DNA from 3 places in the Bacillus cereus group sp. BfR-BA-01383 genome. Region 1 is predicted to be linked to each of the others. Evidence: riboswitches for the same ligand, from Rfam matches in the RefSeq annotation. Region 1 holds a riboswitch; each other region holds the start of a gene.

Region 1 (10,782 bases):
CAAAAGAGCCTGAATTAATGGTAGAAACCATTCGCGATCGTTTAGGCCGAAGTGCAACATACAATGAAGTTTATGGCGGTTATTCAAGAGAGCAATTTAAAGAAATTTCTTGTGTAATTAACCGTCTAGAAGAAAGTAAAATGAAAGATCTTATTAATGAAATTGATCCCAATGCCTTTATTACAGTTTATGACGTAGCAGAAGTAAAAGGTGGTAATTTCAAGAAACGTGATATTCATTAATCATTATGAAAAACGAGGCTGTGCCAACATGTTGGCACAGCCTCTTCTTAGTTATTGTCAGTTTTTGTCCGTAAATCGATATTCCTTGTCGAATCGTTGATATATTTTGAGTTACGATAGATATAATTGAAAAATCGTTGATATATCGTAAGTTATGATAGATATACTCAAAAAATCGTTGATATCATCTTAATCACCCCATCTTCCCCCGCTTTTAATCCATGCGACATATTTTTGAAAGGCGGGCACTTCATGTTGAAAGCGAAGCGGAATATATAGAAAGAGAGTACATGTACATAATATCCATAGAATACCTACTACAAAGTGAAATTTCATCGTTGTACTAATAAACAAACTCAAGAATAATACGAGGAACATAATCAAACTAAATCTTTTATACATAGTCATCACAATCTCCTCCTTATGCCTTAATTGTACCAACTACAAGGAATTAATTTCCATAAAAAAAGACCGAAAAGTAAATTCCACTTCTCGGTCTCAATACTATCTTCTCTTCGTAACTTTCCCTGAACCACCAACCCTTGTTTTCGGGGGAGATGTATTCTTTGGCGGCGTTTTAATAGATGATTTCGGCTTCACATCTAATCCGCTTGAACCACCTGGTGTTTTTGTAATTTTCCCTTTGCTTCCAGTAGAAGGCGGAGGCGTGTTACTTCCTTTTTTCGTAATACTTCCTGTATCTCCTACAGAAGATTTCGAATCTACATTATCGCCTCGCTTAATGATAGACCCTTTCCCTTCCTTCGTAATTGGAGGTGGGTTTTTCTTTTCTTCTTTCGTAGGCGGTCTTTCTGGAGTAACGGGTTTATGGTTTTGTCTGTCATTATATCCGCGATAATCACCAGATGATGATTTTTTCGAACCGAATATATCGTTTAATATACTCCCCATAATATATCCTTGTAGGAATGACGGTTGGTAATTTTGACGGACAAATTCTTCATTACTTACTTCAATTAACGTATCAGATGGTTTCTCTTTATCCTTTTGAAGGTTATACATTTTATCCGAATAAACGAGAAACATTTGATTTTCGTCTTCTTTAGATGCTTGCTTCGGTTTCCTTTCGGCTATAAGTTCCTTCGCGACTTCAGGAACTGACCGATTGGCGGCCCTATACACGTAAGATTCTTGTTTACCTTCCTTTGAGACAGATTCAAGTGGATAACGATCTTGAATCGACTTTGTCTGCCCGCCTTGACAACCTGATAAGGCATAACCAGCAACAACAAGTAATGTAACGATAGCAAGTATAGGGATCACAAACGATTTAATCATGGTAAACAATCGGTTTGACATGATTACGCCCCCTTACGTTGCTCTTATAATTTGTACATCAGCAGGAATGATTGCTTCTCCCTCATACATCATTGTGCGGCCATTTTGCCATTCAATACGTAATAATTTGCGATTATCGGATTGGAATTCCCATACGTACTGTTCCTCTGAAGCAGAAAATGGTGTTTTCCCCATCACAACAACACGGCCATTATATTGCTCTTCCATATGGTACTCGATATCATCCATTTCAATTGTCGTTGGAATTTCCTCAATTGAATCTAAACGACCGTCAATTGGTGTATATAATTTATAATACGTATTTTCACGATCTTCAATTTTTAAATAACGAATATCTTTCCCGTCCTGCAACGTTAAAACAATTTCCTTGCGAGAATGCATACTCGTTTTCCCAGTTAACTCATACATGACTAACGAAACTTCAATCATATCGCCAGGAGCTAACGTTAAAAGACTCTTTTCTGGTTTCGGCGGCTCTGGACTTTTCATTATATTTTTAATACGTTTAAATAAACTCATGATCTACCCCTCCTTTTCTCTTTATAAACAAGCACCTAAAATAAGTGCCCCAACGATATGTAATGATCCGGCTAACATCGCGTGTGCAACGCTACCTTCTTTCGTACCTTCTTCTAAATCAAGACCAGACATTTTCTTTAATACGAATTCGATAAACATTTCCACAACTAATAAAATAACGAAAGAAACTGCTGAAGCAAGAAGTGCTTGCCATAAGTCATTTGCCTTCGTTATCGATTGAGATAAAATGTACCCTTGCGCGAATAATTTCATCACGAAACGAGTAGCTACAGCGGTATTCCCATTTTTTATTTCTTTTAAATCATTGTATTTTGTAAAAATCGAATCAACCCACATAATTGCAAATAAAAGTGCTGCACTCGCTCCAGTCCATACAAGCATGGCTACTACATTCATCCACGTCATTACAAAACCTCCTCTAAAAAAGTAATAGAAAACCGACATGAATTCTCTTCAGACATGTCGGTTTCTTTGTCTATTCTATATTATTTCTCGTACTGCTTCATAATACGAGCTAATTCATCGTCAACAGCAGAATTTTTGTTTAAGCTTGCGAATTCATCATCTAATGATTTTTCTTTCTTATAAACTTCACCGCTTGCTTCTGCTTCAGCCTCTAATTGAAGAGCTTTCTCTTCCATACGGCTTAAACCAGCTTTTGCTGAATTTGAATCAAATCCAGACATCGCCTGATTAATATTCTTTTGAGCTTTCGCTGCATTTACACGTGCTACAAGTGTTTCACGTTTATTTTTCAGCTCTGTTAATTGCTTGCGCATTTCCTCTAGCTTCGCACGAAGATTATCAGCAGCAGCTTTGTTTTGCTCATAGCTTGCTTTATACTCATTCATCTTTTGCTCTGCATTTTGTTTTTCTTCTAGTGCACGGCGCGCAAGATCAAGATTGCTTGCTTGAACAGCCATATGAGCTTGCTCTTCACGTTTTTTCACAAGTGCTTCTTGCTCTTCGAATAATAATTTGAATTTTTTCTCAAGTGCGATTTGAGCTGCTACACTTTTCTCAGCTTCTTGTACATCCGCTTGCATATCTCGTAAATATTGATCCGTCATCTTAACTGGATCCTCAGCTTTTTCAATTAATGAATACACATTCGACATTGTTAAATCTCTTAATCGCTTAAATACAGACATCCAAATTCCTCCTATGATATACCTCATATTTCAAATTCACTACTGGGAAAAATCAAAATTCTCCCTTTACAGTAAGAATATTCATTTTTATAACCTATGTGTTCATTATAACAAAACTAAGATGTCCTTACATGTTATTTCCAAAATACCTCCAATATAATATGACATTCTAGATACAATATTGTATTCCTAATATATCCTCATTATTTCTCTGTGAAATTAACTTACTTTAGTGAAAGCTAACTCGATAGTTACGTTTCCGTATTTCTTATACACTAATTCCAGAAGCAACAAACAAGCTTCTCAACTTGTAAAAATTAAAAAGTAAAACAAAAAAGCTTTGCGAAATTCGCAAAGCTTTTTTTTATTTATGAGCAATTTGCTCCATATCCGGACTACAAGTTTGTGACTGACATGATTTATTTAAAGAACATGCTGCGCATTTTCCTTTTTTACTTCTCTTTACAAAATTCACTAGCGTATATGTTGCATAACCAAAAATGATAGCTCCAATTATAATATTGACCATCACCTTAATACATCTCCTTCTAGAATCCGAGTAAGGACCCAACTTGGTATATAATAAACGTTAATACATAAGCAACAACTAATGGATAAACGACAGAGAAAATTGTCCATTTCACCGATCCTGTTTCGCGTCTAATAACAGCTACTGTCGCTAAGCACGGAACATATAATAAAACAAAGAACATAAATGCGTACGCTGATAAAGCAGTATAATGTGCCCCCATTACATTTCCTAGCACATCTTCTTTAACCGCATAAATAATCGCCATCGTTGAAACGACAACTTCTTTTGCCAAAAATCCTGTTAAAAGGGATGCCCCAGCTTGCCACGTTCCAAAGCCGAGCGGTGCGAATAGTGGCGCGATAAAACCACCAATCATCGCTAAGAAACTGTCTCCCATATCAACACCAAATCCTGATGGACCTGCATAGTTTAATAACCAAATGACAACAGAACCACCGAAGATGAATGTACCTGCTTTACGAACAAATCCTTTACCTTTCTCCCACGTGCTCAGCCATAACGTTTTCGCTTGCGGCACACGGTAAGGAGGTAATTCAATTACGAAAATAGATTTTTCCGCTTTTAAAATAGTAAGAGACATAATTTTTGTAACGAGTAATGCAAGAACAATACCTGCAACATATAAAGAAAACACAACAGTCGCCTGACTATGAGGGAAGAACACTCCCGCAAATAATGCATATACAGGTAAACGTGCTGAACAAGACATAAACGGTGTTACAAGGATTGTAAGTAAACGCTCTTTTTCCTGTTCAATCGTTCTCGCTGCCATAATACCTGGCACATTACATCCAAAACCAATAATCATTGGAATGAATGCTTTCCCGTTCAAGCCAAAGTACTCCATAATACGGTCCATAACAACTGCAATGCGCGCCATATATCCTGAGTCTTCTAATAATGAAATGAAAAAGAATAGTGCAAAGATTTGTGGCACGAATACTAATACTGCACCAACACCGGCAATAATACCTTCTGTAACGAGCGCTTGAATAAAATCAGAAGCTCCAACAGTTGTGAGTCCAGCTGTTACCCAATCTGTAAGCTGCCCACCAAAAAAACCATCTAACATATCAGATAACGGTGTCCCAATCCACGTAAACGTAACCTGAAAAATAAAAAACATAACTGCTAAAAAGATTGGAAGTCCTAAAATTTTATGTGTAATTAACCTATCAATTTTTTCCGAAAAAGGAATTTTCCCTTCTTTCTCATGCTTCATAACATTTGTTTTTAACTTTTCAATATACGCTTCACGAGTCTTGTAAATATGCTCCTCCAACGTACAATCAAGTTTTCCTTCTAAGCGAGATCGAACGGCTACAAGTTCCTTATAAATTGGCAGTGCTTTCATTTCTTTTTCTACTACTTCGTTATTGCTTAGAAATTGAAGGGCTAACCATCTTGGATGCTCATAATTTGCTGTCTCTAAAAGAGAAATTACCTCGCCGATCCCCTCATCCATTTGTACACCATATGAAATAATGAATGGCTTTTTCTCTTTTTGTTTCTCTTCATGAAGAGTAGTAAGTAATTCTTCACAGCCTTTTCCGGTTCTTGCGATGACAGGGACGACTGTTACACCTAATATTTCTGATAATCGTTTTACATCAATAACAATTCCTCTTTGCTTTGCCACATCAACCATATTTAAACCAATTGAAACTGGCTTACCAAATTCAAGTAATTGCAACGTTAAATGCATATTTCGCTCAAATTGCGAAGAATCCACTATATTTAACATATGATGAAATTCGTCTGTTAGTAGAAAGTTTGTAACGACACCTTCATCACGTGAAACTGGATTTAAATCATAAACGCCTGGTAAATCAATTAATGTTCCTTGCTTATCTTTTAATTTACCAACCTTTTTTTCTACTGTTACACCGCTCCAGTTTCCTACATACTCATAAGAACCAGTAAGTGCATTAAATAATGATGTTTTCCCTGTATTCGGATTTCCTAGCAAAGCAACCTTATTCACGCTAATTCCACCTTTATCATTTTCGCGTCACAATGACGAATACTAATTAACTGTCCGCGACACTCCAATGTACAAGGACCTTTAAACATCGCTTTCTGTTTTATGCGAAGCTCGCTTCCTTCCGCAAGGCCGAAAGCAGCTAGTCTTCTCTTTAATAAATGATCTAACGACTGAATACTTTTTACTAACACTTTCTCACCAATTTTAATATCTACTAAGCTCATAACCTTCCCCCTCAGAAGAGAATGATAATTATTTTCAAACAATTATATCATACTCTATTTCACTTGGACTATATCTTTTTGCTTCATATTTATTAACATTTCAATACAATTATATTTCACTTATTGTCATACAAGCTTCATTTGCCATTCTCATCCATTTCGCTTACAATAAACAATAGCAAATAAAGAATCTCGTTATCACAGGGGGAGCCTTACCGCTGAGAGGGAACATTTTCGTTCCGACCCTTTGAACCTGTTAGTTAATGCTAACGCAGGGATTGTGCAAACGTCCGAAATACATACCTCTTTTTTATTTACGTATTTCGTATCCTCCTATGATAATGTTCTTTTTTGTGCAACTTGGATTTAGGGGGAGACAACATGCGTAACACCAATTTACAAGCGATGATCGAATCTGCTATTCTTGCAGCCTTCGCCATGATTATCGACATTTTACCATTATCACTTAAACTTCCAACAGGTGGTTCCATTTCATTTGCAATGATTCCTATTTTTATTATCGCATACCGCTGGGGCTTCAAAATGGCTTTCTTAGGAGGCTTAATTTGGGGACTATTACAAATTGTTGTAGGTGATGCTTACATTTTAACACCTATTCAAGCATTCATTGAGTACTTCATTGCCTTTGCCTTTATCGGATTTGCTGGACTCTTTTATAAGCAAATTCAGCAGAGCTTAATTAACGGTGAAAGAAAGAAAACAATTTCCTATATTATCCTTGCTACATTTATCGGTAGTCTAGCTCGCTACTTCTGTCACTTTATCGCCGGTATTATTTTCTGGGGGCAATATGCACCGAAAGGTCAATCAGCTGTGCTATATTCATTAATTGTAAACGGCAGTACTATGATCGGTTCTTTCATACTATGTACTGTATTACTAATTCTTTTATTTACAACTTCACCACGCTTATTCAAAAGCATCGGTGCTTATCAACTAAATTCAAACAAAAAGAGCGCTTAATTAGCGCTCTTTTTTCATATCGTAATATCAATTAAAAATACAATAAATGCACAAAAGAAAATAAATACGATCACACCTAGTAAATTGCTATTCACGGCTAATCTACTCCTTACATAACCTCATTTTCTATTCAAAGTATACTGTTTAAAAATAAAGATTAGGTAAAGATAATATGAAATTAAATTAAAAAAGCGTAACATATATTGTCTACGCTTTTTTCGGTAAATAAAAATAAAATAATACACCATCTTCTGTATTCTTTACCCCATATTCAGCATCGTGCAATTCTAAAATATTCTTTGAAATTGCAAGCCCAAGCCCCGTTCCACCTTGCGAACGCTGACGAGCTGCATCCACACGGTAAAAACGATTCCAAATCTTATCTAATTGCTCTTCTTCGATGTGAGTACCTTTATTTTCAATACACACTTTTATACGATCCTCTTGCTCTATTGTAGAAATAATAATGTCCTCTTTATTTGGTGTATATCGTATTGCATTCGTAATAAAGTTCACGATGACTTGTTCAATCCGATTTTGATTTGCAATCACTTCAAATGAACGTATATTTTTATGAACACGCAGTTCTTTTTTCTCTATTTCCACAGAAAGATGTTCACATATATCTTCAATTACTGTATCAATATAAAATGAATCCTTTTTCATTTTATATGTACCTGACTCAAATTTAGCTAACTCAAGCATATCCAAAATTAACATATCCATTTTGTCTACTTCTCGTTCCATCGCTTGAAAATAGTACTCTTTTTTATGTTCAGCTACCCCATCTTTTAAAATAGAAATACAGCTTTTCATAATACTTAGCGGTGTTTTTAATTCATGTGAAACACCAGAAATAAATTCTTTCCGCGTCTTTTCTAGCTTTCTTTCCTTTTCAATATCTTGTTCCAGCTGTCCAATATGCGAATGGAGTTTATTCGATAGCACATTAATATTTTTCGATAAATCCCCAATTTCATCTTTTGAAGTAATCGGTATTTTTTCTGTGAAATCTAGATGAGCTATTTTTTTCGTTGTATCATTTATTTTTAATAACGGTTTGGCAATTTGTTTTGAGTAATAGAACGAAGCTAGGAAAATGAGAATGACTACAAATGCAATGATGTAGATGTAATAATCTTGCACCATTTGTACAGCTTCATCGACTGGTTGCAAAGATGCCATTGCATATATATGTCACTGATCCGTCTTTTTCTTTTATCGGTTTCATTAATAATTTATATTTTATATCATTTTTTTCATAATCCATTGTTTGTGTTGAATATTGTATTTTATTACTCTCTTTTAGTAATAAATCCGTTTGAAATTCCTTTATACTATCCAAAAATAAAGTGTTTTTATAAATTGGATTTACGAGGCCTTTTACATCAGGAAACTGTACTTTCGTAACACGCCCTCCTATATAAATACCTGATTCTTGGGCAGCTTGTTCCTGAACGACCGGCTTCTTTTCCTTAGTAACTTGCTCCTCAGCTGCTTTCTTTTTCTCCTCATTTAATTTACTCATTTTCTCATTAAATGCTTTTTCTAACGGTTTATTAGATCCGCTTAAATTCTGCTTAACTAACGAGAAAGAGAATGGAATAAAACTATCTTCTTTTTTCACTCCAGAAAAATAAATTTCTTGTCCTAAAAACTGATCTACTGCTTTATTATCAATCTCCTCTATATTGATGAGGTTGTATAAGGGCATCTTGAATATTTGTTGTCCAAAGCTCTTCTGTTGCCTACGGTCTATCGTTATCTCAAAATAAAAATCCTCTGCATATTTTAAATTCCCATTCTGATCTAATGTCGTAATCCACGTATTATTTTCCCTTAAAAAATCTTGCTCCAAGTTCTGAATTTCTTCTGCATTTCCTGTATAATTTAAATAATTCTTCTCAAAGGCATTTAAATTCACTTTAATATCTTCTACTTTTCGATTCGCATAATATTGCTTGAAAAATATCGTTTGTCCAATAAATATCGTCGCTAAAATGAGCATGCATAATGCTGTTGTAAGAGTAAATAATTTGAGTACAATTCCTTTCCTCATACATTCCCCTCAAATTTATAACCTGTCCGTACTACAGTTGTAATGTACTTTGCTTTCTCTCCTAATTTATTTCGTAAATTACGAATATGGCTATTAACCGTTCGATCATCACCAACAAATTCATATCCCCAAATTCTTGAAATGAGTTGCTCCCGTGTTAAAACAATCCCTTGATTTTTCATGAAATACGCTAATATTTCAAATTCTGTATGTGTTAAATTAATGTCTGCCTTATCTACTGTAACGGTGCGTGACGGAAAATGGACGTGAATACCGTGAATTGATAGCGTATCATCTTCATTCTCTAAAAGTTGCTTTGTTACTTTTCTACTTTCTAACAATCGTTTCGCTCTTGCTAATAAAATTGGCGGACTATACGGCTTCGTTACATAATCATCTGCTCCAAGTTCAAAACCAAGGAGCGTATCATCCTCATCAACACGTGCCGTCAGCATAATAATCGGAACCCCGGACGTCTTACGAATTCTTCGGCAAACAGACCATCCATCGAGTTCCGGTAACATAATATCTAGAATAACTAAATCAACCTCTTCTTCTTCAAATAAAACTAAAGCTTCTTTCCCATCTCTTGCTTCAAACACTACATATTGTTCATTCAAAAAATAATCTTTTAATATTTCACGCAAAATATCTTCATCTTCAACAATTAAAATGTTTTTTGACATAATTTATGTATCCCCTCCCGCTTTCAGGAACTATAATTTTATTTTGAATGACTAGCAGTTAATTTCGCCTCGATAATATATCTATCTGGTGCATCCCCTATATAATCAAATGGATAGCAAGTCGTCAGTGTTAATATTGGTTCTTCTTTTTTTATAATAACAGTACGATCATCCGCATAGGTAATCCATATTTTTTGAATTTCATATGTGTAAGTTTTATTATCATACTCTAAAATAAGGGTATCCTTTTCTTTTAACTCTCCTAAATCTGTAAATACAGTATCTCGATGCCCACTCAGTACAGTATGTCCCCCGCCAGATGGCGTTGTCGTTACATCACTAACGAACATACCCACTCCTTTTTTCAAAGTGGCGTCATTCGCTCCCCAATATATAGAAAACTTCTTCTTTATTTTCGGTATATTTAACATCGCTACCTTTTCTCCTTCTTTATGTTGTGTTTGAGAAGAAGGTACTTGGGAAGTTACAGGTTTTTCATGAGAAAGTTGATTATGTTGTATGTTTTTAAGGCTCTTTATTTCTTCTTTCGTTAATTCTTGAGCAGAGCTTTTTCCTTTATACCATTCCACAGCGTAATAGGATCCCATGAATAGCCCTATAGCCATCAATATGATACCGATATAATTGCGTAACTTCATGTTTCATCCCTCCATGCAAAAAATGGTAGGAATAACCTACCATTTTTAATATATGAAATTATCCCATTCTTTATAGGACAATATTTTATCCCGCATTAACTTTATTGCGACGATTCAAACCAAATAATGTACCTATTGCTACAAGACAGGCACTTAGTCCCATCATTGCTACATTATTTGATGCTGTGTTTGGTAATTTTTCACCTTGTACAACTGGCTTCGCTACTTCTTTTTTGACTGCATCATTTTTTTGTTGCACTTGTGCTGCTTCTTTTTTCGCTACTTCATTCTTTTGTTGCTCTTTTATCGCTGCTTCTTTTTTAGCCATATCACTTTTTTCTTGTACTTGCGCCGCTTGCTTTTTCTCTGCATCATTTTTT
Region 2 (10,782 bases), on a different contig from region 1:
CCGCTTCGAATCCACCAGGGCTTTGATATACAGCATCAGGTACGGTACGGAGTTGTTTAAAATCTAAGCAATCGCAAAATACACGGTTTACTACAACACATCCAACAAGTTGTTCGCCTTGCCGACCTTCACCTTCAGCCTCAGCACGAATTAAACGAGCTAGTAAATCAACATCACTTTCGTTGTATGGAATAAGGGGCATAGTGATACCACCTTTCTATAACTGTTATAGTAAAGAGTGTATGTTTCAAAATGAGCTAAGTGCTTTTTTACATGCAAATATCATTAAAATTTCAAGAGGAGCTTGTATGAAAAAAGCTAATTAGTAATAATAGATTAATATGAAAAGGGAGAGATATTATGTATCAAATTCATAAAAACCATATTATTTACGCAATGTCACCAGAAAATAAGCCATGTATTCTTTGTTAGTGGTTAATGATTGGGGGATTGTAATGGATATTCGGAAAATGAGATATTTCATAACGGTAGCAGAAGAATTAAACTTTAGTCGTGCAGCAGAACGTCTTATGATGGCGCAACCTCCTTTAAGCCAAGAAATTCGTAAATTAGAAGAAGAATTAGGAGTTCAACTTTTTCATCGAACAAAAAGAATGGTTGAACTTACTGATGCTGGGGAAATATTTTTAGAAGGTGCGCGGCAAACGATAATTCAAGTAGATAGAACCATTAAAGAAACACAGCTTGCGGGTGAAGGGAAGATAGGACATTTAATAATTGGGTTTGTCGATTCAACAGAAAACGTTATAGATATATTAAAAAAATTTCGAGAACGTTTCCCTAAAATACAGCTCACACTACGAGAGATGACAACAGACCAGCAAATAAAAGCACTCTATGAAAAACAAATTCATGTTGGATTTATTCGTTCCAAGCAGAATAATGAAATATTAGCTTCTGAAGTTTGTTCTGAGGAATGTTTAAAATTAGTTTTGCATGAAGATCATCCTTTAATTTCGTTACCTAACATTTCAATCAAATCATTAGTTGATGAACCATTTATTTTATTTCCACGTCATTTTGGTACAAACTTTTATGATTTAATTATTAGTTACTTTTGGGAACATGGAGTAAGTTTAAATATTGTTCAAGAAGCAATTCAAATGCAAACGATTGTAAATTTAGTTGCAACAGGAATGGGGATTTCTGTCGTTCCATCATCAGTGGAAAGTTATAAAAAATCAGGAGTCGTGTATAAAGACATTCAAGAAAATACACCGAAAATAAATTTATATGCTGGATGGAGGCAAGATGAAAAGTCTGTCGCGTTAGAGAACTTTTTAGCAGTTGTTAGAGAGGTTTATATGACTTCACAATGTGAAGTTAATGAGTGAAGCCCATCTTGATGAGATGGGCAGTGGGGAAATTTCTAATTTTATTAAAGAATTTACTGATGCTTCAACCTGTTTTGCTTGGATCGTACTCAACGAAACCTTTTAGTACATTATCAATTTGATCCATAATTTCTGGTTGTAATGTAACACGAGAAGCAATTACGTTTTCTCTTATTTGCTCCGGATTTGAAGCACCAATAATTGCAGAGGAAACAGCTGGATTTTGTAATACCCAAGCAACTGCGAGTTGAGATAGGGTAAGATTAGTTTCTTGCGCGATGGGATTAAGTTTCTGAATTGCAGTGAGTACATCATCACTCATCCAACGTTGCACGAGTTTTTGGAAAAATGGTTTACCAGCATCTGAATTAGCACGTGATTGAATAGGAAGTGCTTGACCAGGTTGATATTTTCCTGTGAGAATACCTTGTGCAAGGGGGGACCATACGATTTGACCCAGTCCCTCACGTTGACATGTTGGTATCACATCGGTTTCAATAACTCGCCACAACATTGAGTATTGAGGTTGGCTAGCGATAAGTGGAATGTTCAATTCTCGTGCAAGTGCTGCACCGCGGGTAATTTGTTCTGATGTCTATTCACTTACGCCTAAATAAAGGACTTTACCTTGTCTTACAAGATCAGCAAAAGCTAACATCGTTTCCTCAAGAGGAGTTGTTATATCAAATCTATGTGCATAATAGACATCAATGTAGTCTGTCTGTAATCGCCGTAAAGATAAATTACAATTTTCTAAAATATGTTTTCGTGATAATCCACGATCGTTTTTTCCGGGACCGGTTGGATGGCATACTTTTGTACATAGTTCTATACTTTCTCGGCGTACACCTTTCAAGGATCGGCCAAGTACTTCCTCGGCTATCGTGTCCGAATAAACATCTGCAGTATCGAACGTTGTGATTCCGACATCTAGTGCGGCTTTCACACAGTCATTTGCTGTATCTTCGTTTACTTTTCCACCATGGTTTATCCAGTTCCCATATGCAATCTTACTAACTGTTAATCCACTGTTTCCTAGTTTGCTAAATTCCATTGTAGAATCCCCCCTTAAAAATGATATCTTTATTATAAGAACGGAAATATTATATGTATAATATATGATTTATAATAAATTTATATAAAAATTATATAAGAGAGATGCTTAGAATTTCACTGCTAGGGAAATCTAAAGTGTGTAGTACAACAAATGTAGTTTGTGCTTGTTCAATATGAAGTTTAGAAATGATAAATAGCCCTAAAAGAAAGCAATCTTTTTAAAAGCACAAACAATTGCATTTACTCATAAAGTACTATTATGGTACAATATGGTTACTAATGACGGAAAGGAATGATGGGTGGACGATGATTAACTAATCTTATTTTTAAATGTTGAAATTAAATAAATTTCAATTTATAAAAAATAGGATTAGTCTGCCCCATTCCAAACAACGGTGTTGCTATTTGTTTTGCGTAATAGCTTATTTGGGTATAAATAATGTAACGACTAATCCTGCCAAAATTACTTTGGGAGGATTTTTTTGTTCTCCCTTAATGAAAGGGATCGGTAATATGAAAGAACTTTTAAAATTAAATGATGTTTATGTTGAAATAATGGAAAATACTTTATTAGAGAAAATGAATGTGACAGTAAAGCAAGGGGATGTTATCGGATTAATTGGTAAAAATGGTGCTGGTAAATCAACGTTGCTTCAATTAATAAATGGCAAGATTGCTCCCTCTAAAGGTACTGTTGAATGGCAGCAAACGAATATGACAACGGCATATGTTGAACAAGAAATAGAATCTTTTATTAGTAATGATGTGATTGCAAAAGAAGCAGAACTTCTTGCGAAATGGGGCGTGCCAACAAACGATTTTCTAACGTTAAGTGGTGGGGAAAAGCTGAAAGTTCGACTAGCAAAAGGATTTGCCGAAAATCCTAATGTTTTAATATTAGACGAACCGACAAATCATTTAGATGAGATGAGTACGGAATTTCTCATTAAACAAATAAAAGATATGAAGGGTACAGTTATCGTTGTATCGCATGATCGATATTTTTTAGATGTTGTCGCAACAAAAATATGGTCAATTGAGGATAAGAAATTAATTGAACATAGTGGTAATTATACGAGTTATATGAAAGCACGTGAGCAAAAAAGAAAGACGCAGCAGCGTGAATATGAAAAACAACAAAAAAAGATAGAACAAGTGGAAACTAATATAAAAGAATTAAGTTCATGGTCACAAAAGGCACACGCGCAGTCCACAAAACAAGAAGGAGTTAAAGAATTTTATCGTGTAAAAGCGAAGCGAATGGATGCGCAAGTTAAGTCAAAACGAAAACGTCTTGAAAAAGAGCTTGAGAAAACGAAAGTAGAGCGTGTGAAAGAAGAGTATTCAGTTGAGTTTTCTATTCAAGCGAATAAAAAAGTAGGAAAACGCTTTTTAGAAGTGAAACAATTGAGGAAAGAATTTGATGGACGGACATTATTTGAAAACGTTAATTTTACAATCCAACACGGTGAGAAAGTTGCAATTATTGGACCAAACGGTAGCGGGAAAACAACATTATTGAAGATGATTATGGAAACGGAAACTGTCCAAGGAGAAATATGGATTTCACCATCTGCAAACATCGGTTATTTAACACAAGAAGTATTTGATTTACCACTGGATCAAACACCAGAAGATTTATTTTTTAAAGAGACATTTGAAGAAAGAGGGAAAGTCCAAAATTTAATGAAACATTTAGGATTCCAAGCTTCTCAATGGAAAGAGCCGATTGAGCATATGAGCATGGGAGAACGAGTGAAGTGTAAGTTAATGACATATATTTTAGAAGAAAAAGATGTTCTAATTTTAGATGAACCGACAAATCATCTAGACCTACCTTCACGTGAACAGCTTGAAAATACATTAGCGGAGTATAATGGAACACTAGTTATAGTTTCTCATGATCGATATTTTCTGGAGAAAACAACTAATACGAAATTAGTGTTTTCAAATAACACGATACAAAAGCAGCTGGAAGAGTCTACTAAAACAAGAGATGACATTGAAGAGCTACGTTTAACGTTAGAAACAGAGCGACAAGAGGTATTAGGTAAATTAAGCTTTTTAACTTCTAAGGACAAAGGATATAAAGAACTTGACGAACGATTTATAGAACTTACGAAGCAGATAAAGGAGCTTTAATGTAATTATGGGTACCTCTAGCTAGGAGGTATCTATAATTATTTTCAATTTCAAACGTAATTAAGGGGGGGAAATGGGAGAAGAGAGTCCGACTAATTTATTTTGAATAGACTGTGGAGATATTTACTTACAAGAGTTTACCACCAAAGATGCGGAGAGTATTTATAAAATATCAAATCAACGAAAGAACAACGGGTTAATTGGGTTGCAAATTATGAAATTCCAGCAAACAAAGCATTTCTTGATGCAGTGAAAACTAAGACAAACATAGATAACATTACTTCATCTAGCAGAGTTTCACTAGCTTCTTAAATCGTATTCGAATTTTGAAGTGAACTATTTTGAACTTCCTTTTCTTTACGGACTTTTTGTAGCATTTCAAGTACGCTCTATAAAGGAACACCTTGTCTGAAATAATATTTATCAACAAAAAAACATCACCACGTATACCGAAATAGATAATGATAAAGCGCTCTCGATGGAATTCGAGGGCGCTTTATATTATATTGGAAGAGGGATTTGGTAGAAAAATATGGGGGGATATTATGAAGATTCAAGTTGTATTGTCAGGATATGGGACAGTAGGAAAAGAGTTTATTAAATTATTACATGAAAAATATTTATATATAAATGAAACATATGGAATAGATTTAGTTGTAAGTGGTGTATTAGGTAGAAATATTGCAATACATAATGAGGAAGGTTTGTCTATTCATCATTTATTGATGTATGGTGACGGTACTGCTGCGATTGAAAAATATATAGAGCATCATCCGAAAGAACGTGCAACAAATAACATAAGTGGTTCTGTATTGGTAGAATCAACTGTTACAAATCTTAAAGATGGAAATCCAGGGAAACAATATATAAAACAAGCAATTAAGAAAAATATGGATATAGTTGCAATTTCAAAAGGAGCACTCGTTACAAACTGGAGAGAAATAAAGGAAGCAGCAAAGCAGGCTAATGTACGAATTCGATATAGTGGTGCAACTGCCGCGGCACTACCGACATTAGATATTGGACAATTTAGTTTAGCTGGTTGCAATATTGAAAAAATAGAAGGAGTTTTAAACGGGACGACTAATTATATTCTTACAAAAATGTATGAAGCAGATATGACATTTGAAGAGGCTTTACAAGAAGCGCAAAATAAAGGGATTGCTGAGACGAACCCAACATTAGATATAAGTGGTTCCGATAGTGCATGTAAATTGTTACTTTTGACAAACAGTTTAATGAGAGTAGAGAATACGCTTACAGATATACATGTAAAAGGAATCGAAAACGTTACAAAACAACAAATACGAAATGCTAAGGAACAAAATAAGTTTATTAAATTAATTGCATCAGCGTATAAAGATAAGGATGGAAATGTGAACCTTAATGTTGAACCTTATGAAATAGAACAGGAACACCCACTTGCAAAAGTAAATGGGACAGAAAAGGGAATAACGTTTTTTACAGATACGATGGGGCAAGTTACTACAATTGGTGGAGCATCTAATCCACGCGGAGCTGCAGCAGCAGCTTTAAAAGATGTAATTAACTTATACCGAAAAGATTTGTAAGACCGTACCGCCCATTATAGAAAATACATATGTAGTGGACCTTTTGAGAATGAAATAAATATGCAAAAATAATTGCAGGGGGTAAGGAATTGTTTAAGGATTTTAAAGTTGTAAAAGATCGTCCCGTTTATATTCAATTAAAGGATTATTTGAAAAAGATGATTATGAAAGGGCATTTGTTAGGGAACCAAAAAATCCCATCAACAAGGGAACTGAGCGAATTATTATCAGTGAGCAGAAATACAGTACTCTCTGCTTATGCGGATTTAGAACAAGAAGGGCTCATTTATGCAGTTAAAGGAAAAGGAAATTTTGTTGCGAAGGTGGATATAAGTAACACCTCGTCTGTTGAAATAGATTGGAAAAATAGACTTAATACAGTTACCGCATTAGCGGATGAATTAGATTTAATGAAACATGGAGTTCGCTGGGAAAAAGGAATGATTGTTTTTAATAGTATAGCCCCGGACGAAAAGCTATTTGATGTTGAAAATTTCAAAAGAGCTTTTCTTACTCGTATGTCCATTGAAGGAGATATCGTATTGAATTACGGATATGCAAAAGGTTATCGACCTTTAATGAATTATCTACTTCATTACATGGAAATGAAAGGTGTAGATATTTCGAACAAAGATATTTTAATTACAAATGGATTTACAGAAGGGTTAGATATTGTACTATCTTCTTTATCGAAGAAATCAGGGCGTGTTATTTGTGAGAATCCAACTCACCATGCTGCACTGAAGCTTTTTCGCTTGCATGGACTTGAAGTTCATGGGATTAATATGAATGAGGATGGTATTGATACGAATGAAGTAGAAAAAAGTTTACGTGAAAAGGATTTTGATTTTGCTTATTTAATTCCTTCTTATCATAATCCAACCGGTATAGTTACGAGTTCGGAGAAAAGAACGGAACTGATGAGATTATTTTCAAAATATAAGATTCCGATTATTGAAGATGGGTTTAATGAAGAATTACGTTATTCAGGCTCACATTTAGCACCATTATTAACTTTTGCTGGGGCTGGTAATAATGTAATTTATATTAGTAGCTTTTCAAAGGTACTTTTCCCTGGTTTACGAGTAGGTTGGATCATTTCAGATAAAGAACTGATACATTATTTAGAAAGTGTAAAAAGAGCAAGAACGATTCATACTTCTACGTTAGATCAAGCTGTTCTGTATCAATATTTACATGAAGGGTATTTTGAAAAATATTTAAAAAAAGCAAGATCTGTTTATAAGAAAAAATATGAGTTAGCTGTTGAGGCATGTAATCAGTACATTCCGTTTAAAAGAATGACTGGAGATGGTGGACTTCATTTATTTATAGAGTTAGAAGAAATAATTAATGCCCGCACACTTTTACAAAAGTGTTATGAGAAAGGCGTAACGTTTTCTCCTGGAGATGTTTTTTATTCTGATGGTGGGGGAGCGAATACCTTCCGATTAGGCTTTTCACGTTTGAAAGAAAAGGAAATAGTTAGCGGGATTCAAATAATTGGTGATACACTAAAAAATGAAATTTGGAGTTGAGAAAATGAGAATTGGCGTTATTATGGGAGGAGTATCCTCTGAAAAACAAGTTTCAATTATGACTGGGAATGAAATGATTGCACATTTAGATAAAAGTAAGTATGAAATAGTTCCAATTACGTTAAATGAAAAAATGGATTTAATTGAAAAAGCGAAAGACATTGATTTTGCGCTACTCGCATTACATGGAAAATACGGAGAAGATGGTACAGTTCAAGGAACGCTTGAGAGTTTAGGTATTCCTTATAGCGGTAGCAATATGTTATCTAGCGGTATATGTATGGATAAAAATCTTTCAAAAAAGATTTTGCGCTATGAAGGAGTAGAAACACCCGATTGGATTGAACTTACAAAAATGGAGGATCTAAATCTTGAAGAGTTAGAGAAGTTAGGATTTCCGTTAGTGGTAAAACCTAACTCTGGCGGCTCGAGTGTTGGAGTAAAGATCGTCAAGGATAAAAATGAATTAATTACAATGCTGGAAACTGTATTTGAATGGGATTCAGAAGTAGTAATTGAGAAGTATATAAAAGGCGAAGAGATTACATGTTCCATTTTTGATGGGCAACAGTTACCGATTATTTCAATTCGACATGCAGCCGAGTTTTTTGACTACAATGCAAAATATGATGATGTTAGTACAATTGAAGAAGTTATAGAACTTCCAGCTGAAATACAGGAACGTGTAAATAAAGCGTCACTGGCTTGTTATAAAGCATTAAAATGTAGTGTTTATGCAAGGGTTGATATGATGGTGAAGGACGGAATTCCATATGTAATGGAGATTAATACATTACCAGGGATGACGAAATCAAGTTTATTACCAAAAAGTGCAGAGGCTGCGGGGATTAATTATAGTAAACTATTAGATATGATAATTGAAACTTCATTAAAAGTAAGGAAAGAAGAAGGTTTTTAAAATAATTGTGCAATTAAAACTTTTGATAGTTCCGCGAAGTATGCTATGATAATTACAATACGACAACTAAATATTTATCCACTAGGGGGGCCTTTTATAGGCTGAGATCAAATGTATTTTTGAGACTCTTAGTACCTGATCTGGTTAATGCCAGCGTAGGGAAGTGGGAAAGACTGATAATATGTAATCAAGATATTTATAATGTCTATTTCACTTTCTTTACGCCTGTAAAGAAAGTTTTTTTATTTTACAGCTTTAATAAATGGGATAAATATTTATGTTTTATAAATTATTGGAGGGATTTAAATGACTTTTTCACAATCATTACGCAAAGAAGTAGATTCAATTTGGGAAGCTAGTTTTAATCACCCTTTTGTAAAAAAACTTGGCGAAGGAACGTTAGATTTAGCTAGTTTTCGCTATTATGTGCTTCAAGATTCATATTATTTGAGTCATTTTGCTAGAGTACAAACTTTAGGAGCTGCAAAAGCTCTTGAATTAGAAACGACTGCCCGTATGGCGCACCATGCTCAAAATACGTATGAGGCGGAATTATCATTACATGAGAATTTTGCCAAAAAGCTAGGGATTACAAAAGAAGAAAAAGATCATTTTATCCCTGCGCCAACTGCATATGCGTATACTTCACATATGTACCGTGCTGCGTATGAAGGGCATTTAGGGGATATTATTGCAGCTATTTTACCTTGCTACTGGTTATATTATGAAATTGGTGAACGTTTAAAAGTGTGTCAACCTGAAGAGCCAATTTATCAAGAATGGATTTCTGCTTATGGATCTGATTGGTTCCGCACGTTAGTTGAGGAACAGATCGCTCGGTTAGATGCTATAGCTGAGACAGTAACAGAGGCAGATCGTAATCGTATGAAACAGCATTTTATTATTAGTAGTCAATATGAATATTCATTTTGGGATATGGCTTATACATTAGAAAAGTGGCCAGTGAATACTGATGTAAAAGATGTAATTGGATAAAGAGTAGAGGTATTGCTATACATAGGTATAGACAATACCTTTTTTTATAGTTTTTTGATGATCAAGACAAATGAAGAAAGGAAGTAAGAATTATATGGAAAAATTAAGGTTATTAACATTGTTGTATTCATTTGCAAAATCAAATGATTCGATTTCAAAGGTAACAATTACGTCGGTAAGGATAGGTATAACTTGATCAATATCGTTTTTTATAGCTTGAAATGGCCTGGCCCAGTCGATCCCGTGATTCCGGTAGGCGCCCAGTATCGCCAGTAGGTCCTGTAATACCCGTCGGTCCAGTGTTACCAGTTGAACCAGTTGAACCAGTAGTACCTGTTGGGACCTGTTGGAAATTGAAAAGGTTGCATAGGTGGGAGTGTAGGTCCGATTGAACCTGGATTTAATGCAGCGGAGGATAAAAACTTGTCCAATATAATTCACCTCTGAAAAATTCGTGTTACTAATAGTAAATGCAATGATAGAGCAAAGCGAAATGGACAAGCGATTGTATATGTGGAATTTAATAAAATAGTGATTTTAAAAAGACTACTACCTTAGTTTCTTATGTGAGTAGTAAAGTGACTTCCATTATTCGTGGTTTAAATGAAGTGGTATTGGTTTTAACTCGACTTCAAATAATTCACTTTCAAGTTCATTAAGTGCATACATTGATATAGGGTATGGAGATGTATTAGACAAAACTTGTGATGAAATAGGTTCTCCTGATGATGAGAAAAATGTAACAAACACTTTTGAAAGTGGAGGGACCATAATAATTACATGGTCAGTTTTTTGTAACGTATTAACCAACTCCAAAATTATATAGTTTTATAAGAATTTAAAACTATATTCGATAAATATACAGATATTCTTATTAATGCTTTTCCATTAGTGAATTGAGAAAATTAATATTCATTGTAAACAATCTAAGAGCACACATGTATGCGTGCTCTTAGATTAGAAAGATAGTTTTCTATGAGTGGGGGCCTCATAAAATAGCATATGCTTGTCCGATTTAAATGTGTGTCAAATCTATAAAAATATATTTTGGCATGTATAAGAAAAATTAAATGTTAATTGGCTAGCATTGTTTTTTTATTAATGAATTTGTGCAACCGTTAAAGCTGCAGAACGAATGTCTACTGTACCAATTACTTCAACAAGTACAATTTGAATTAAATCACCAGGGTTTAAGTTAATTAGAA
Region 3 (10,782 bases), on a different contig from region 1:
CTTTTACTTTCAATTCGAGGTGCAAAACGTAAGACAGCAATCTTTAAATCAGATGCACAGGATGTTTTAATATCTCAAAATTTTGTAGGGGTACGGTGTGGTGAAAAATTAGATGCAGAGTTTTTACAACTATATTTGGAATCACCAATTGTTGAATTTTATTTTACAAAACACATGGCAGGCTCAACTATTCCCAATTTGCCGATAAAGGAGATAAAAGAATTACCAGTACCTGTTATGCCTATTGAAAAGCAACTAGCAATTGTTGCAACTTATAAAGTGGAGGCATTAGATATTATTAAACAACTTGAAGAGTTACATTTACGCCAAAAACAATTAAAAATAGAAGCATTTGAAAAAATGGGATTAAAAGACACATTTAAAATCCAATAAAATTATAGTGTGTTTAGATATTTTAAGCATGTAGTTTTTAATCAATATATTAATAAATAATAAAAGGTGGTAATTATACATGATTACAGGTGAATTGAAAAATAAAATTGATGGAATTTGGACAACTCTCTGGACTGAGGGGAGCACCAATCCATTAACAAATATTGAGCAATTAACATACTTACTATTTATGAAAGGCTTAGATGAGACAGAATTAGCAAAAGAGCAAGATGCTGAACTTTTAGGGTTGGAACATGAAGGGATTTTTCCGAAAGATAAGCCGTACCTTCGTTGGAATGTGTTTAAAAACTTAGGCGATGCAGAGGATATGTACAACAAAATGGTACAAGAAATCTTCCCATTTATAAAAGGACTTGGTGGAAAAGAAGAATCTGCGTTTTCTACCTACATGAAAGATGCTATATTCCAAATTAATAAGCCATCTACGTTGCAACGTGTTATCTCAGCGATTGATGGTATCCAAATGGAAGATCGAGATACACAAGGTGATGTATATGAGTATCTATTATCAAAGTTGGCAACATCGGGTACAAACGGGCAATTCCGTACACCTCGCCATATCATCAATATGATGGTGGATTTAATGAAGCCAACACCAGAAGACATCATTACTGACCCGGCGATGGGTTCGGCTGGTTTCTTAGTATCATCAAGTGAACATGTACGTAGAAATCACAGTGATTTATTCCTTGTACAAGGCTTAAAAGAGCACTTCCATCACAATATGTTCCATGGAAATGATATGGATACAACGATGTTGCGTATCGGTGCAATGAATATGATGTTACATGGTGTAGATGCACCGAATATCTCATATCGTGATTCACTTTCAGAAGACAATAAGGAAAAAGATAAATATACATTAGTATTAGCGAATCCTCCGTTTAAAGGTTCGTTAGATTATGAAGCTGTTTCGAATGACTTACTAGCCGTAGCGAAAACGAAGAAAACTGAGTTGCTGTTTTTAACATTATTCTTACGTATTTTGAAACCAGGTGGTCGTGCAGCGGTAATTGTACCAGATGGTGTGTTATTCGGCTCTTCAAAAGCGCATAGAGCGATTCGACAAGAAATCATTGAAAATAATAAACTAGAAGCGATTATTTCTATGCCGAGTGGTGTGTTTAAACCATATGCAGGAGTATCAACAGCGATTATGATTTTCACAAAAACGAATGCAGGTGGTACAGATAACGTATGGTTCTACGATATGAAAGCTGATGGCTTCTCATTAGACGATAAACGAAATGAAATAGAAGCAAATGATATTCCAGATATTATTGCACGCTACAATGATTTAAAAGGAGAAAATGAACGTAAACGTACGGAACAATCATTTTTTGTACCGTTTGAAGAAATTAAAGGGAATAAATGGGATCTTTCTATTAACAAGTATAAAAAGATTGACTATGAGGAAGTTGAGTATAGAGCACCTATAGAAATTATTGACGAGATTGAGCAGCTGGAATCCAAAATTTTAATTGAACTAGAAGAGTTAAAAAAAATTTTAAAAAAGGAGTATTAAGATGGAATACATCAAATTGAAAGATGCTTTTACGATAAAAAAAGGAAAAAAAGTAGAAGTAATTGCTGAATATCAAGAAAACAGTATTCGTTGTATTCAAATAGGAGATTTAAGAAATGATGATACGTTGAAATATTGTTTACCAAATGAGAAACATGTGATGGTAGGAAAAGAAGATGTCCTAATCGCTTGGGATGGAGCTAATGCTGGGACGGTTGGGATAGGATTAGTTGGTGCATTAGGCAGTACACTCGCTAAGTTATCACTAAATACAGATAAGTTATTAGCTGAATTTGTTGCGATACTTTTGCAATCGAAGTTTGATTACTTTCAGCAAACAGCCACAGGTGCAACGATTCCTCATATTTCTAGAAAGGCTTTAGAAGATATTCTTTTACCTGTAATAGATATAGAAATCCAGAAAAAAATCGTGAAAGTAATTTATAATTCTCTAGAGTTAATAAATCAACGTCAATCTCAACTCGCAGCATTAGATGAATTAAAGCAAAGTGTGTTTTTAGAGATGTTTGGTGATCCGACAGTAAATAAAGACAACTATGTCATTCGGTCATTGATGGATTTTTATATTTCAGAAAAAGAGTCTGTGAAATGTGGGCCTTTTGGGAGTGCGTTAAAAAAAGAAGAATATACTTCTTCAGGTATTCCTGTATGGAACATGGATAATATTACGAAACAAAACGAATTTATTGATGAACCTCACTTATTTGTAGATAGAGAAAAAGCTAATCAATTAAAAAATTATAAGGTGGAGAATGGAGATATTATTATATCGAGAGCAGGAACTGTTGGGAAAATGGCTGTTGTCCATTCAGTAAATGAAGAATCCTTAATTAGTACTAACTTAATTCGGTTACGTCTTAATGATGAGTTAGTTCCTGAGTATTTAGTATGGTTAATAAAAATATTTGGAGATAGAGTATGTCGTATGAAAACTGGAAATGACGGGGCTTTCACCCATATGAATACATCAGTATTAAATAGTATTGAATTTCCAGTTCCTCCATTAGAAAAACAAGTTGAGTTTCTAGAATCTTTAAGAAAGATAGAACTTCAGAAAAGTAGATTATTGCAAGGTTTAAGTGAAAATGAAAATTTGAAAAAATCCTTATTACAAAAAGCTCTCAAAGGCGAGCTTTTTCAAAATAAAGCATAATAACTAAGTCGCGAAGGTGGTTAGGTTGATGACGAATTTTGGATTTTTAAAAGAAAAAGATCAGTTTAAGAGTTTTGCGACAGCTTGTACAGAAGCTGAGAACGCAATGATTGTAAGCCCTTCGACGTGTGCCATTTTGACACGTCGTGCTCTTGAACTTGCCGTGAAATGGGTGTATCAAGTTGATAATGATGTTACGGTACCATACCGTGATAATTTATCGAGTTTAATTCATGACCGTAACTTCTTAGGTATCATTGATGAAGAGTTATTACCGATGATGAAATACGTGGTGAAGTTAGGCAATACAGCAGTTCATACGAATGTCAACATCAAACGTGATGAAGCCGTATTGTCCCTTCATCACCTTCATCAATTCGTATCATGGATTGATTATTGCTATGCCGATAAATATACAGCACCGACTTTCAATGAAGTGATTTTGCATGCGAATGATGAAAAACGTGAGCGCCCAGGTGAATTACAGAATTTATATGCGCGTTTAAGTGCAAAAGATAAAAGTTTAGAAGAATTGCGTAAGGAGAACGAAACTTTACGTAGTCAGTTCACGGCTAAACGTATTACGCATACGAAAAAAGTTGATTTTGTTGTAGATGAAATCAGTGAGTTTGATACACGTAAAATGTATATTGATTTAGATTTGAAGTTAGCAGGTTGGCAGTTTAATCAAGATATCGAAGAAGAATACTCAGTGAAGGGAATGCCGAATAATACAGGTGAAGGTTTTGTTGATTATGTATTACGTGGTGAAAACGGTAAAATCATTGCGCTTGTAGAGGCGAAGCGAACTTCGAAAGATCCAAAAGACGGTCGTCATCAAGCGAAGCTTTATGCAGACTGCATTGAAAGAGAGCAGAGATTAAGACCGGTTATATTCTATACAAATGGATATGAAACATATATTTGGCATGATAACTATAAAGCACGTAGAACATCTGGCTTTTACAACAAGGAGGAAATACAGCTAATCATCGATCGGCGTACCCTTCGTAAGCCGCTAAAAGATGTGAAAATCGATGATAATATTACAAATCGTTATTATCAAAAAGAAGCAATTCTTTCAATTTGTGATGCCTTTGAACGTAATCAAAGAAAAGCACTTCTTGTAATGGCAACAGGAAGTGGGAAAACACGTACGGCGATTTCGCTAGTGGACATTTTAACGAAGCATAATTGGGTGAAAAATATTTTATTTTTATCAGATCGTACATCCTTAATTAAACAAGCGATGCGAAACTTTAATGCCTTGATGCCTAACCTATCATTATGTAACTTACTTGAAAATAAAGCGAATCCTGAAGAAAGTCGAATGACTTTTTCAACATACGCTACTATGATGAATGCGATTGATGAAACAAAAACAAAGGATGGTAATCGTTTATTTACAGTAGGTCATTTTGATTTAATTATTATTGACGAATCACACCGTAGTATTTATCAAAAATATCGTAGTATTTTTGATTATTTTGATAGCATGCTAGTTGGCCTAACAGCAACACCAAAAGATGAAGTTGATAAAAATACATATTCAATTTTTGATTTGGAAAATGGTATTCCTACTTATGCTTATGAATTATCACAAGCGGTTGAAGATAAGTATCTTGTAGATTATAAGACACTGGAAACTAAAACGAAGTTCTTAGAAGATGGCATCATTTATGATGACCTATCAGAAGAAGAAAAATCTGAATTTGAAGATGTTTTTGAAGACGAGCTCTATGTACGAGATATCGACAGCGGAGCTTTAAACAATTGGCTATTCAATGTGGACACAATCGATATGGTATTAGAAAGTTTAATGACAAATGGGATCCATATCGAAGGTGGCGATAAAATTGGAAAGACAATTATCTTTGCAAAAAACCACCGTCATGCGTTAGCAATTAAAGAAAGATTTGATTTGAAGTTTCCTGAATGTGGTGGCAACTTTGCAGAGGTCATTGATTATAGTGTGAATTACTATCAGTCGTTAATTGATGATTTTTCAACAACTTCAAAAATGCCACAGATTGCAATTTCTGTAGATATGTTAGATACAGGAATTGATGTGCCAGAGGTAGTGAATTTAGTATTCTTTAAAAAAGTGCGTTCTAAAACAAAATTCTGGCAAATGATTGGTCGAGGAACAAGACTTTGCCCAGATTTATTTGGCTTGGGGCAAGATAAAGAAGATTTTTTAATATTTGATTGGTGTGGGAATTTTGAGTATTTCCGTGCGAATCAACATGGGACAGAAACTAAATTAACAAAAACACTTACAGAGAAGTTATTTAATTCTAAAGTAGATATGGTGCGAGAGCTACAAGATATCGAGTATCAAGTGACACCATACACTGAATTTCGTCGAGATACTATTAATAAACTGGTAATAGATGTGAATACATTAAGTGATGAAAATTTCCGAGTGCGTCAACATATTCAATATGTTCATAAATATAGAGAAAAAGAAAATTGGAATTCTTTATCAGTCATTCAAACAAATGAAATTAAAGAACATGTGTCTCCTCTAGTTATTCCTTACGATGATGATGAGTTGGCTAAACGATTTGACTTATTGATGTACACAATTGAACTGGCAAAACTGAGTTCGAATAATGCGACAAAACCAATTACCAGAGTTATGCATACAGCAGAAGCTTTATCGAAGTTAGGCTCCATTCCACAAGTAGTAGAGAAAAAAGCTGTTATACAAAAAGTGAAAGATGAAACGTTTTGGCAAGAAGCCTCTTTACAAGATTTGGAAAGTGTACGTGAAGCATTACGTGATTTGATCAAATTCATTGAGCGTGAGAAACAAAAAATTTATTATACGGATTTCAAAGATGAAATAATTGAACAGACTGAAAATGGATCCATATTAGATGTGAACGATTTACAAAGTTATCGGCAGAAAGTAGAGCATTATCTAAAAGAGCATCAGGATCAAACCGCTATTTATAAATTGCGCCATAATAAAGAGTTAACAAAACAAGATGTAGAAACATTAGAAGCAATTCTATGGCATGAGTTAGGTTCAAAAGAACAATATGAAAAGGATTTTGGTGATACGCCAATTACAAGACTTGTTCGTAATATTGTTGGGGTAGATCGAAGTGTTGCATTGAAAGAATTCTCGGAGTTTCTATCTGAAGAACGCCTGAATATTCAACAAGCAAAATTCGTTGAATTAATTGTGGATTATGTTGCGAAAAATGGAACTTTAGATAAACAAGTGTTACAGCAAGATCCATTTAGAGCACTAGGAAGTATCACTTCTTTGTTCAAACACAATATGGGGGATGCTAAGGGGATTATTGGTATTATCGATCGGATTAATAATAATTCGGAATTTATTTCTTAAAATTTCGATCAAACTTTTTTATAAAAATTGTATAATGCTTCATAAAGTGGGATTCCGTTTTGATCAATCTTTTTTCAAAATGGATTCCTTTTATTTCTTATCAAATAAGGGTTTGTAAAACATTTCTGATTAAACTTTATTCCAAACTAATATCTGGGAAATAAGACAAAGTAATATCTATACACTTAATTACAAACTTCTTTAAATCAATTTCAAAGTGGTGGGAATGCTCTGTTAATAAAAAAGGGGAAGGTGTTTTACAATCAAATCGAGGTTTTTACTACTTAAAATTATCATTATAACCATGTAAATTTGGGAGGAAATCATACAAGTCATATAAATACTAGAAATATTAATTTCGCCCTAACTATTGACGGGATACATTTGTACACGACCACAATTTAATTGGGCGTTAAAGCGAGTTGTTAAAGCTCGAGTCGCATTAAGACCGATATACCAGTCAGCTTCTGAACGCGCAACTGCCGAAGCATATAAATTGTCATATGCTTTACCTGGTTTTAAATTTGCAAAACCATCTTTAATTGCTTTATCAGTAACAGATGAAATCCATAGACGTTTGATCGGTTTATTAGTTCGAACTTTATCAATAATCCAACGAGCGACCAATTCTCCTTCACGCCCAGCATCTGTCGCCACAATAATTTCATTGACATCTTTTCTAAGTAGCTGACTTTTCACAGCATTAAACTGTTTACCAGTTTGTTTAATAACTGTTAGTTTCAAACATTCAGGTAGCATTGGTAAATCTTCTAAATTCCACTTTTTATATTTCACATCATAGCTTTCTGGGTCTGCTAATGTAACGAGATGACCTAAAGCCCAAGTTACAATGTATTTACTACCTTCAAGATAGCCATTTCCTTTTTTATCACACTTCAGTACGCGAGCAATATCTCGTGCAACGGAAGGTTTTTCAGCGATTACAACGCTTTTTACCATATTAAAAACATCCTTTCAAAATTCCATACGTTAAATATAGCACACATCTTCTTGAGATTCAGTCGCGCTCAAAGTTTGAATGATTTTTGATGAAATGAAGTAGTGGGATTTACAAATACAAATAAAAGATTGATATACATGTCATATTTTGAGATGGACACGTTCATAATGAAATTCATTTTCGGTATATAAAGGCGAAAAATGGTAATGTCATTTATCTTGATGCAAACTACTGGTACCTATCTGGTGGCGGACTTGAGTCTGTATCAGAAATGGTTAAAGAAGTATCACAAGGTTTAAAATAATAATGTAAAAGAGTGATAGGATGAATTTCTTATCACTCTTTTTATATGGAAAAGGAAAGAACTTGTTATTTTATTAGAATAAGAGTAGACTCTGAAGTAGATGAATAATAAACACATGGGAGTTTGTGGATGCAAACTGAGAGTATGGCTAACCCGTCATTGACCATTTGAACCTGTTGGATAATGCCAGCGTAGGGAGAGTGTAACAGCACATGTTCAGGCACTTTGCGTACGCAAAGTGCCTTTTTGTGTATCTCCCATCAGTATAGTTAGGAGATGAAAAGGATGAATATGAAAGAAATTAGTAAAGTAGTGGATTTGGTGAGAGAATCTAATCCGCTCGTTCATAATATTACAAATGTTGTTGTCACAAATTTTACAGCGAATGGTCTGTTAGCATTAGGAGCATCACCTGTAATGGCGTATGCAAAAGAAGAAGTAGCAGAAATGGCTAGCATTGCTGGAGCTCTTGTTTTAAATATGGGAACGCTTCGTCCTGAAGAGGTAGAGGCGATGTTACTTGCTGGTAAGTCGGCTAATACGAATGATGTACCGGTACTATTTGATCCAGTTGGCGCAGGAGCGACCTCTTATCGAACAGAAGTTGCAAGACATATTCCAGCTGAAATAGATTTAGCTATTATTCGCGGAAATGCAGCTGAAATAGCTAACGTGATTAATGAGAGATGGGAAATTAAAGGCGTAGATGCTGGTACTGGAAATGGCAATGTTGTAAGTATTGCAAAACAGGCAGCAGACGAATTGAATACAGTTGCGGTGATTACTGGAAAAGAAGATGTTGTTACAGATGGAGAGAAAACTGTTCTTATTCGAAACGGCCATCCTATTTTAACGAAAGTTACTGGAACAGGTTGTTTACTAACTTCTGTAATAGGAGCTTTTACAGCGGTAGAAAAAGATTATGTAAAGGCAGCCGTAGCAGCATTAACATTTTATGGAGTAGCAGCGGAACTAGCAGCGGCTAAAACAGTAGAAAAAGGACCTGGTAGTTTCCAAATTGAATTTTTAAATCAATTAGCGAATACAACTTCAGATGATATTGAGAAGTATGGAAAGATTGAGGAGTTAGAGTAAGAGGGAGTGAATGAAATGGCACGCATTGAAATAGATAAAATGTCAAAGCTATTGCAAGTGTATTTTATTATGGGAAGTAATAACTGCATGAAGGATCCTTTAGCCGTATTGAAAGAAGCGTTAGACGGCGGAGTAACACTTTTTCAATTTCGTGAAAAGGGAGAAGGAGCTTTAACGGGAGAGAAACGTCTACAGTTTGCAAAAGGGGTGCAAGCACTTTGTAAGGAGTATGGTGTACCGTTTATTGTAAATGATGATGTTGAACTAGCCATCGAATTAGATGCAGATGGTGTACATGTTGGACAAGATGATGAGGGGATTACTTCTGTTCGCGAAAAAATGGGTGATAAAATTATCGGTGTATCTACACATACAATTGAAGAAGCACGCTGGGCAATTGAAAACGGAGCTGATTATTTAGGAGTTGGCCCTATTTTCCCAACGAGTACAAAAAAAGATACGAAAACTGTGCAAGGGACAAAAGGATTAGCTCATTTTAGAGAACAAGGAATTACAGTGCCGATTGTTGGTATTGGTGGGATTACGGTTGAAAATACTGCTTCCGTTATAGAAGCAGGTGCGGATGGTGTTTCAGTTATTTCGGCAATTAGTTTAGCGGAATCTGCGTTTGAAAGTACAAGGAAATTAGCTGGAGAAGTAAATAAAAGTTTGTAGAAAAGGGCCATGTAGTATTTCAAATGCTGCATGAAAGAATGGACTGCCAAAAGTATTTAAACAAACGTTTGATTAAGAAAGCACAAACCTTTTTAAAATATAGGTTTGTGCTTTTATTTAAAACATAATTGAAATTAAGAGCATTCCAATTCCGATAGAAGTAAAGGTTGCGATCAGGCCTGGAATCATAAAGCTATGATTTAGAACATATTTACCGATGCCTGTTGTACCAGTGCGATCAAAGTTAATGGCAGCAACAATTGTTCCATAGTTTGGAATGAAGAAGTATCCATTTACTGCAGGGAACATTGCAATTAGTAATGCTGGTGGAATACCAAGAGATAGTCCAAGAGGCATTAAAGCACGAACGGTTGCTGCTTGGCTGTAAAGTAAAATAGATAGAATGAATAATGCGATGGCAAATAGCCATGGGGCACTTGTTACTAAGTGCTGAATTGATCCTTGAATCATATTTAAGTTTCCGTTAAAGAAAGTATCTCCCATCCAGGCGATACCAAAGATTGCGACGACAGCAGTTGCTCCTGCTTTAAAGACGTTACCAGACACAATACTTTCTACATTTGGTTTACAGAAAATAATAATAAGAGCTGCGATAGTTAACATAACCATTTCAATTGTGTTTGGCATGGAAAGACGAACTAACTTCCCGTCAACCATCCATCCCGGACGAAGTGCTTCAAATGAACCAAGAAGTACGACAAGGAAAGTTCCTACTAGGAAAAGGATAACTGATAATTTAGCGCCTTTTACACCCACAAATTCTTTTTTCTCTTCAAGCTTAGGAATCATTCCTTCTTTTAATCGTTTCAAGTATTCAGGGTCTTCATTTAATTCTTTCCCCATTTTGCTAGCAACGAATGCAGCGAACATACAAGCAATGAAAGTAGAAGGGATACTTACTTTTAAAATATCTAATAAAGTGATTTGATAGTCAGCTAACATTGCTAAAAGAGCAACTGTTGCAGCTGATATGGGGCTAGCTGTAATTGCCTGTTGGGAAGCGATTACGGCAATTGACATTGGTCGTTCCGGTCTAATCCCAGATTCGCGAGAGACTTCTGCGATAACAGGAAGTACAGAATAAGCAACGTGACCAGTTCCTGCACATAGTGTGAATAAATAAGTAACAATTGGAGCGAAAAATGTAATACGCTTTGGATTTTTTCGTAATGCTTTCTCAGCTAGATGAACAAGATAGTCCATTCCTCCAGCAGCTTGCAAAGCACCAGCAGCAGTGATTACCGCTAAAATC

What was found. Region 1 has a riboswitch for thiamine pyrophosphate ahead of thiT (energy-coupled thiamine transporter ThiT). Riboswitches for the same ligand answer to the same signal wherever they lie in the genome.
Region 2: it holds a riboswitch for thiamine pyrophosphate, as region 1 does, so the genes downstream of both, tenA (thiaminase II) here and thiT (energy-coupled thiamine transporter ThiT) in region 1, are expected to answer to the same signal.
Region 3: it holds a riboswitch for thiamine pyrophosphate, as region 1 does, so the genes downstream of both, thiM (hydroxyethylthiazole kinase) here and thiT (energy-coupled thiamine transporter ThiT) in region 1, are expected to answer to the same signal.

The regions. Positions count from the first base shown of each region.
Region 1 is NZ_JAKUFP010000002.1:50,120-60,901, reverse strand. Features, by position in the region: gene MR065_RS02510 (YitT family protein) at 1-242, shown strand, start outside; gene MR065_RS02505 (hypothetical protein) at 432-650, opposite strand; gene MR065_RS02500 (DUF4247 domain-containing protein) at 747-1,562, opposite strand; gene MR065_RS02495 (DUF4178 domain-containing protein) at 1,575-2,081, opposite strand; gene MR065_RS02490 (DUF350 domain-containing protein) at 2,103-2,507, opposite strand; gene MR065_RS02485 (PspA/IM30 family protein) at 2,588-3,253, opposite strand; gene MR065_RS02480 (FeoB-associated Cys-rich membrane protein) at 3,618-3,785, opposite strand; gene feoB (ferrous iron transport protein B) at 3,802-5,790, opposite strand; gene MR065_RS02470 (FeoA family protein) at 5,787-6,014, opposite strand; TPP riboswitch at 6,208-6,310, shown strand; gene thiT (energy-coupled thiamine transporter ThiT) at 6,375-6,998, shown strand; partial or broken gene MR065_RS02460 (sensor histidine kinase) at 7,206-9,057, opposite strand; gene MR065_RS02455 (response regulator transcription factor) at 9,054-9,743, opposite strand; gene MR065_RS02450 (class D sortase) at 9,782-10,402, opposite strand; gene MR065_RS02445 (LPXTG cell wall anchor domain-containing protein) at 10,488-10,782, opposite strand, start outside.
Region 2 is NZ_JAKUFP010000022.1:58,037-68,818, forward strand. Features, by position in the region: gene MR065_RS18795 (cell wall hydrolase) at 1-202, opposite strand, end outside; gene MR065_RS18800 (LysR substrate-binding domain-containing protein) at 456-1,355, shown strand; partial or broken gene MR065_RS18805 (aldo/keto reductase family protein) at 1,420-2,409, opposite strand; gene abc-f (ribosomal protection-like ABC-F family protein) at 2,925-4,553, shown strand; partial or broken gene MR065_RS18815 (GNAT family N-acetyltransferase) at 4,660-4,829, shown strand; partial or broken gene MR065_RS18820 (DUF3914 domain-containing protein) at 4,862-4,939, opposite strand; gene MR065_RS18825 (homoserine dehydrogenase) at 5,099-6,124, shown strand; gene pdxR (MocR-like pyridoxine biosynthesis transcription factor PdxR) at 6,214-7,662, shown strand; gene MR065_RS18835 (D-alanine--D-alanine ligase) at 7,667-8,581, shown strand; TPP riboswitch at 8,655-8,760, shown strand; gene tenA (thiaminase II) at 8,888-9,577, shown strand; partial or broken gene MR065_RS27480 (exosporium leader peptide-containing protein) at 9,805-10,008, opposite strand.
Region 3 is NZ_JAKUFP010000017.1:15,322-26,103, reverse strand. Features, by position in the region: gene MR065_RS16400 (N-6 DNA methylase) at 1-393, shown strand, start outside; gene MR065_RS16395 (type I restriction-modification system subunit M) at 473-1,939, shown strand; gene MR065_RS16390 (restriction endonuclease subunit S) at 1,941-3,113, shown strand; gene MR065_RS16385 (DEAD/DEAH box helicase family protein) at 3,142-6,474, shown strand; partial or broken gene topB (DNA topoisomerase III) at 6,859-7,434, opposite strand; partial or broken gene MR065_RS16375 (ABC transporter) at 7,629-7,739, shown strand; TPP riboswitch at 7,845-7,954, shown strand; gene thiM (hydroxyethylthiazole kinase) at 8,025-8,834, shown strand; gene thiE (thiamine phosphate synthase) at 8,850-9,509, shown strand; gene MR065_RS16360 (anaerobic C4-dicarboxylate transporter family protein) at 9,627-10,782, opposite strand, start outside.